One region of the Promicromonospora sp. NPDC023805 genome, then DNA from elsewhere that is predicted to be linked to it. Evidence: predicted binding sites of a transcription regulator. Region 1 holds the regulator's gene; the other holds the start of a gene.

Region 1 (3,726 bases):
GGACGTCCTCGCCGGGCCTCGCGACCTCCTGGGCGAAGCCCCAGAGCGTCTCTCCCGGCTGCACCGCATGCACCCGGACCTCGGTGGGCTCCCCCGGGGAGCTCGCGACCGCCGTCGCCCCCCACGTGACCATCGGAGCGAGCAGGAGCATGGCCAGCAGCACGAGGACGACGCGGCCGCGCCGCGTGAGCCGCAGGCCGGCCAGGCCCAGCCGGTCGGCGAGCGTGCGCGCCTCCGGTGGGGTGTACGCACGGACCGCGGCCAGTCCGGCCGCCGGTGCATACCCCCTGCCGTACGACGGCACATACGCCTGTTCATACGTCGGGGTGTACTGCCGCAGCGGAATCACGTCCCCCATGGCCCCTCCTCGAAGTGTGCAGAGCTTCTGTCGTTCATACAAGCGTTCGTCGAACGCCCGTACCATTGTGTAGCACGGGACACCGTCCATGTCGAGACACGCTCGAACATTCGTTTGAGCCGAGCGCGTTTGTGACCTAGAGTGGGTAGCGCACAGGAGAACATTTGTCGGAACGGGAGGGGCACGGGCATGACGGGACGGGACGGGACCAGCGACACGAGAGCCGTCGACACGGCACTTTCCGGCGTCGCCACGCTGGACACGCCAGCCGACAAGGCGGTCGCTGACGTGCACACGATCTCGCCGACTGACCGCCTCACCGAACGGCAGCGCCTCGTGCTGGACACGATTCGGCAGTCGTTCGAGACGCGGGGCTATCCGCCGTCGATGCGCGAGATCGGCGAGGCCGTCGGGTTGGCCAGCCCGTCGAGCGTCAAGCACCAGCTCCAGATGCTCGAGAAGAAGGGCTTCCTGCGCCGCGACCCCAACCGGCCGCGCGCCATGGAGCTCGTGGAGCCGATGGCCGAGCAGGTCGACAAGCCGAACCGCGGCGAGATCCACTGGCCCGAGCCGCGCCGTAGCGGCCAGGTCCACTGGGGCGGCTCGGTGCCCGACGACGCCAGCGCCCCGCCGCCGTCGTACGTGCCGCTCGTCGGCCGTATCGCGGCCGGTGGCCCCATCCTTGCCGAGCAGGTCGTCGAGGACGTGTTCCCGCTCCCCCGCCAGCTGGTGGGTGACGGCGAGCTGTTCCTCCTCAAGGTCGCCGGTGACTCGATGGTCGACGCCGCGATCTGCGACGGGGACTGGGTGGTCGTGCGGCAGCAGAACGTCGCGGAGCAGGGCGAGATCGTCGCCGCCATGATCGACGGCGAGGCCACGGTCAAGACGTTCAAGCAGACCGACGGTCACGTCTTCCTGCTGCCGCAGAACCCTGCCTACGAGCCCATCCCGGGTGACCAGGCGCAGATCCTGGGCCGCGTCGTCGCGGTGCTGCGCAGTCTCTGACGAGACCGCGAAGTAGAGCGCCTGTCCGCCTTGCGCCACGCTGAGCGTGCGTAGGGCGGACAGGCGCTCTACTTCCCGGTCTCGTCAGAAGCCGAACCGCTTCTGCACCGCCCACACGCTGTCCGCCGAGGCACGCAGCCCGGCCAGTTCCTCGTCCGACATCGGCACCCGCACGTTGTCCGTGACGCCCCGCCGGTCCACGAGAGACGGCACGGACAAGCAGACGTCGCTGATGCCGTGATAGTCCTCCAGCAGCGAGGACACCGGCATGATCCGGCCCTCGTCGTTGAGCACCGCCTCGATGATGCGGGTAGCGGCCAGGCCGACGGCGTAGTTGGTGGCGCCCTTGCCGGAGATGATCCGGTACGCGGAGTCGACCACCTCGTGGTGCACCGCGGCGTCGAGCGGCGGGTTCGCGCCCAGCGGCTCCCAGTCCAGCAGCGGCACGCCGCCGATCGACGCCGAGCTCCACAGCGCGATCTCGGAGTCGCCGTGCTCTCCGGCGATGTACGCGTGCACGTTCCCCACTGCCACGCCGCAGCGCTCGGCGAGCACCACGCGCAGCCGCGAGGAGTCCAGCACCGTGCCGCTGCCGAACATCCGCTCGCGCGGCAGGCCGGAGATCTTGAGCGCCGCGTAGGTCACGACGTCCACGGGGTTGGTCACCATGACGTAGGTGGCGTCCGGCGCGACGTCGACCAGGCCAGGCAGGATCTCACGCATCAGCCCGATCGTTCCCTCGGCGAGGTCGATCCGGGTCTGCCCGGGCTTCTGCTTCGCCCCAGCGGTCACGACCACGACGTCGGCGCCCGCGCAGACGCCGACGTCGTCCGAGCCGATCACCTGCGCCTGGGGCGTGAACATGAGGCCGTGCTGGAGGTCGAGCACCTCGGCCTCGACCTTCGACCGGTTCACGTCATGCAGGGCGATGGTCCGCGCCGAGCCCCGCGCGAGCGCGGCGAAGGCCAGCGTGGAGCCCACCGCGCCCGCGCCCACCACCGCGAGCTTGGTGGTGCGGGCTCCGGCGGACCGTGCGGCCGGGATGTCCGAAAGGGCTGCCATGCCCCCAGGTTAGGTGTCGAGCCTCGCCAGCGCGGCGCGGACCAGCGCCGAGTCGGTGGTCGGCCAGAACCCCGGCATCGAGCGGGTCAGGAACGAGGCGTAGCGGGCGGTCGCGAGGCGCGGGTCCAGGACCGCCACCACTCCCCTGTCGTCCATGCTCCGCACTAGACGCCCGGCACCCTGCGCGAGCAGCAGCGCCGCGTGCTGCGCGGACACCGCCATGAACCCGTTGCCGCCCGCCTGCTCCACGGCCTTGGCGCGTGCCGCCTTGACCGGGTCGTCGGGGCGCGGGAACGGGATGCGGTCGATGAGCACGAGCTGACACGACGGGCCCGGCACGTCGACGCCCTGCCACAGGGACAACGTGCCGAACAGGCATGCCTCGGGATCCTCGGCGAACTCGCGCACGAGGGTGGGCAGCTGGTCGTCGCCCTGCGCCAGGATCGGGAAGTCCAGCCGCTCACGCATGGCCTCCGCCGCGGCGTTCGCGGCACGGCGCGAGGAGAAGAGCCCGAGTGTGCGGCCTCCGGCGGCGGTGATCAGCTCGGCGATCTCGTCGAGCTGCGCCTCCGTCGTCGGCTCCCGGCCCGGGGCGGGGAGATGCCGCGCGATGTACAGGATGCCCTGGCGCGGGTAGTCGAACGGGCTGCCGGCGTCGAGGCCGTGCCACGGCGGGGCGTCCTCGCCCTTGAGGCCGAGCGTGCCGGCGACCGCGTCGAACGTGCCGCCCAGCGCCAGCGTGGCCGACGTGAAGACGCCCGTCGCCTCGCCCAGCAGGTGCATCCGGATCAGGCCGGCAACGTGCAGCGGCGCCGCGTGCAGCCGCGTCACGTTGTCGGCGAACCCGCCCCAGTTGTTGTCCGGGCGCGAGCACCACAGCACGTCGGCGGTCGTGTCCTGGAACGACATGCGTTCCGCCGTCTCGAACAGCTGCAGCATCGCGCCCTGGGCCATCTTCAGGCCGGGTTCGGGCGGGGCGGGGGCCTGCCCCTTGCCGCCGCCCGCCTCGGGCTTCAGCGTGCTCAGCACCTCGCGCGCGGCGTCGCGCACCGCGCCGACCGCCATGCGCAGCTCGTCGGGCAGGCCGCTCGGGAACCGTTCGGCGGGAGCGGTGACCAGCAACGTCCCGAGCGCCTGGGCCGCGGCGTCCAGGGTGTCGGTGTTGGTGCCCGCATGCCGCCGTGCCAGGCGTGCGGCGTTCTCCACCGAGGCCATGGACAGGTCAACGGTCGCCGAGGAGGTGACCCGGTCCGTGAGCTCGTGCGCCTCGTCCACCACCACGACGTCGTGCTCCGGCAGGA
Region 2 (3,726 bases), on a different contig from region 1:
CGTCGGTGTCCGCGTCGTCGGCGAGGGGCTCCTCGATCTTCTTCGAGATCGCGGCGCGGAGCCACGTGGTGGGGCTGCCCGGGAAGGACTCGATGGTCACCTGGTCGTTCGCGTCATCGACGTCGAGGACGGTCCCGATCATGCCGGACGCGGTCATGACCTTGGTCCCGACCGTGAGGTTGTTTCGGAACTCCGCGGCCTCGCGCTGCTGCTTGCGGGTACGGGAGGACATGAAGAACATCACCACGAGGAGGATCGCGACGAGAATGAGCATTTCCACGGTAAGGGTCCCTGTTCGATTGCGGTGTCGGATGAGCAGCGCTCGTATGTCGCGTGCGTACGACGAGGATCCAACCCAGTGTAGTGCCGGGGCCGGATCCTCGGGTGCCCCGCGAGGGACGCCACGTGATCAACGTCAGGGCCCGGGCAAAGTTCCCGGGAGCGACTGCGCGGGAGGCGTGAGCCCCAGGTGTTCCCACGCCGCGGGGGTCGCCACGCGGCCCCGCGGAGTACGTCCGATCAGGCCCTCGCGCACCAGGTAGGGCTCGGCGACGGTCTCCACCGTCTCGGCCTCCTCGCCCACGGTCATGGCGAGCGTGCTGAGCCCGACGGGCCCGCCGCCGAACCGGGTGCACAGCGCGGTGAGGACCGCGCGGTCGAGGCGGTCCAGGCCGATGGGGTCGACCTCGTAGACCTCGAGCGCGGACCGCGCGGCGTGCAGGTCGAGGCGTCCGTCGCCGCGCACCTGCGCCCAGTCGCGCACGCGGCGCAGCAGCCGGTTGGCGATGCGGGGGGTGCCGCGGGAGCGGCCGGCGATCTCGTGCGCCGCCGCGTGCTCCAGGTGTACGCCGAGCAGCCCGGAGGAGCGCAGGATGACGCGCTCCAGCTCCTCGGGCGAGTAGTAGTCCATGTGCCCGGTGAAGCCGAAGCGGTCCCGGAGCGGGGCGGGCAGCAGGCCGGAGCGGGTGGTCGCGCCGACGACGGTGAACCGCGGCAGTGCCAGCGGGATCGCCGAGGCGCCCGCGCCCTTGCCGACGATGACGTCGACCCGGAAGTCCTCCATCGCGACGTACAGGAGCTCCTCGGCGGGGCGGGCCAGGCGGTGGATCTCGTCGATGAACAGCACGTCTCCCTCCTCCAGCGAGGAGAGGACGGCGGCGAGGTCTCCGGCGTGCTGGATCGCGGGCCCGCTGGTGAGCCGCATGTGCGCGTCCAGCTCGCCCGAGATGATCATCGCCAGGGTCGTCTTGCCGAGGCCGGGCGGGCCGGACAGGAGCACGTGGTCGGGCGGGTTGCCGCGCGCGATCGCTGCCTGCAGCACGAGGGAGAGCTGGTCGCGCACCACCCGCTGGCCGACGAAGTCTTCGAGCCGCTTGGGCCGGAGCGCGGCCTCGGCGGCCCGCTCGATCTCGTCGGCGCTCGGCGCGACGATACGGCTGCGCTCACCGGCCGAGCCGCTCCCGGTCTCCGGGTCCATGCCCGTGGTGAAGCCCGCGCCGGTGGTCGAGCCTGCCGAGACCTCAGCCACGGTGTCCTCCCAGCAGGCGGAGCGCGGCACGGAGCGTGGTCGCTACCTCGTCGGCCGCTATCGCGTCGGTCCCGGCGTCGGCGAGGACCTTCGCCACGGCGTCGTCGGCCTGCTTGGCGGGCCAGCCGAGTCCCGCCAGGGCCTCGACCACACGCTCGGAGTGGTCGCCCACGTTCGCGGCGGGCTCGACCGAGCCCGGGCCCGCGAGCGCCCCGGACGGCGGCCCGAGCCGGTCCCCCAGCTCGAGAACTATGCGCTGCGCGCCCTTCCTGCCGATGCCAGGGACGCGGGTCAGCGCGGCGAGGTCCTCACCCGCGACCGCCCGGCGCAGCGCGTCCGGGGTGTGCACCGCGAGCATCGCGAGCGCCAGGCGCGGCCCGACGCCGGACACCGTCTGCACCACCTCGAACACGTCGCGCTCGTCGGGGTCGCCGAACCCGTACAGCGTCATCGAGTCCTCGCGGACCACCATGCTCGTCGCGACGCCGGCCGTCTCGCCGACGCGCAGCGTGGCCAGCGTGGTGGGCGTGGCGTGCACGAGATAGCCGACGCCGCCGACGTCGACCACCGCGCGGTCCAGGCCCACATGGGCCACGGTTCCCGTCAGCGAGGCGATCACGGGGTCCCCCTTCTCGGGTCGTGGATGGGGGCCTCGATGATCCAGTTTCGTCGAGACCCACTCGAACAGTCGTGCGACGACCCTAACAAGCCGGACCACCCGGTCCCCCCACACCACGCCGCCGGCCCGCGACTGCAGCACTGCTAGCGGCGGGGGCGCTGCTTCGCTGCCTGCTTCGCTGCCTGCTCCGCGGCGGCCCAGGCGCGCTGCGCCGGGGTGAGCTCGTGCCGGTCGCCGCCCTGCAGTGCGCCGGCGGGGCGCCACAGGTGGCAGACGGCGAGGGCCAGCGCATCGGCGGCGTCGGCGGGCCGCGGTGCCTCGTCGAGGTCGAGGATGCGGGTGATCATCGTGGTCACCTGGGCCTTGTCGGCGCGGCCGGAACCGGTCACCGCCGCCTTCACCTCCGACGGCGTGTGCATGGCGACCGGCACGCCCCGGCGGGCCGCTGCCACCATGGCCAGGCCCGCCGCCTGGGCGGTCCCCATCACCGTGCTGACGTTGTGCTGCGCGAACACCCGCTCGACCGCGACGACGTCGGGCACGTGCTCGTCGAGCCACATGTCCAGGCCCTCGGCGATCTTGAGCAGCCGCAGGTCGGTGGACAGGTCCGGCTCGGAGCGGATCACCCCGACCGCGACCATCCGTGCCCGGCGCCCGGGCAGGGAGTCGACCACACCGATTCCGCACCTGGTCAGGCCGGGGTCGACCCCTAGAACGCGCATGGCGTCAGGTTCTCATGGCGCCGGGCGGGGTCTCGACAGGCTCGACCAGCAACGCAGTCAGACAGGCAGAGCCGTCACTCCTCTTCGTCGAGGGCGGCCATGACCTCGTCGCTCGCGTCGAAGTTCGCGAAGACGCTCTGCACGTCGTCACTGTCCTCGAGCGCGTCGATGAGGCGCATGATCTTGCGGGCACCCTCGACGTCCACCTCTACCTGCATGGAGGGGTGGAAGATCACGTCGGCGGAGTCGTACTCGATGCCCGCCTCCTGGATGGCCGTACGCACCGACACCAGGTCGGTGGCCTCGGTCAGGACCTCGATGACCTCGCCCTGGTCCGTCACGTCCTCGGCGCCGGCGTCGAGCGCGGCGAGCATGACCTCGTCCTCGCCCACGCCGTCGGCCTTCGGGACCACGATCAGACCCTTGCGGGAGAACAGGTACGACACCGAACCCGGGTCGGCGAGGTTGCCGCCGTTGCGGCTGAACGCGAGACGCACCTCGGAGGCGGCGCGGTTCTTGTTGTCCGTGAGGCACTCGACGAGGACGGCGATGCCGTTGGTGCCGTAGCCCTCGTACATGATCGTCTGGTAGTCGACGGCGTCGGCGCCCTCGCCCGAACCACGCTTCAGTGCGCGCTCGATGTTGTCGTTCGGCACTGACGACTTCTTCGCCTTCTGCACCGCGTCGAACAGCGTCGGGTTACCGGCGAGGTCGCCGCCACCGGTGCGCGCCGCGACCTCGATGTTCTTGATCAGCTTCGCGAAGAGCTTGCCGCGCTTGGCGTCGATCGCGGCCTTCTTGTGCTTGGTCGTGGCCCACTTTGAGTGACCTGACATGCCTCTACCTGACTCCTTGCA

The links. Region 1 encodes LexA, which represses DNA repair genes until DNA is damaged. Its sites were predicted from a motif close to TCGAACANNTGTTCGA; they were not measured.
Region 2: ruvA (Holliday junction branch migration protein RuvA) is a predicted target of LexA. The motif match lies at 2,209-2,224, and genes of this name have one in related genera.

The regions. Positions count from the first base shown of each region.
Region 1 covers NZ_JBFAAH010000006.1:23,719-27,444, reverse strand. Annotated here, with positions in the region: gene AB0F70_RS08440 (LysM peptidoglycan-binding domain-containing protein) at 1-358, opposite strand, end outside; gene lexA (transcriptional repressor LexA) at 614-1,363, shown strand; gene AB0F70_RS08430 (L-lactate dehydrogenase) at 1,448-2,425, opposite strand; gene AB0F70_RS08425 (ATP-dependent DNA helicase) at 2,435-3,726, opposite strand, start outside.
Region 2 covers NZ_JBFAAH010000001.1:322,814-326,539, forward strand. Annotated here, with positions in the region: gene yajC (preprotein translocase subunit YajC) at 1-274, opposite strand, end outside; gene ruvB (Holliday junction branch migration DNA helicase RuvB) at 416-1,477, opposite strand; gene ruvA (Holliday junction branch migration protein RuvA) at 1,521-2,147, opposite strand; gene ruvC (crossover junction endodeoxyribonuclease RuvC) at 2,291-2,869, opposite strand; gene AB0F70_RS01455 (YebC/PmpR family DNA-binding transcriptional regulator) at 2,944-3,705, opposite strand.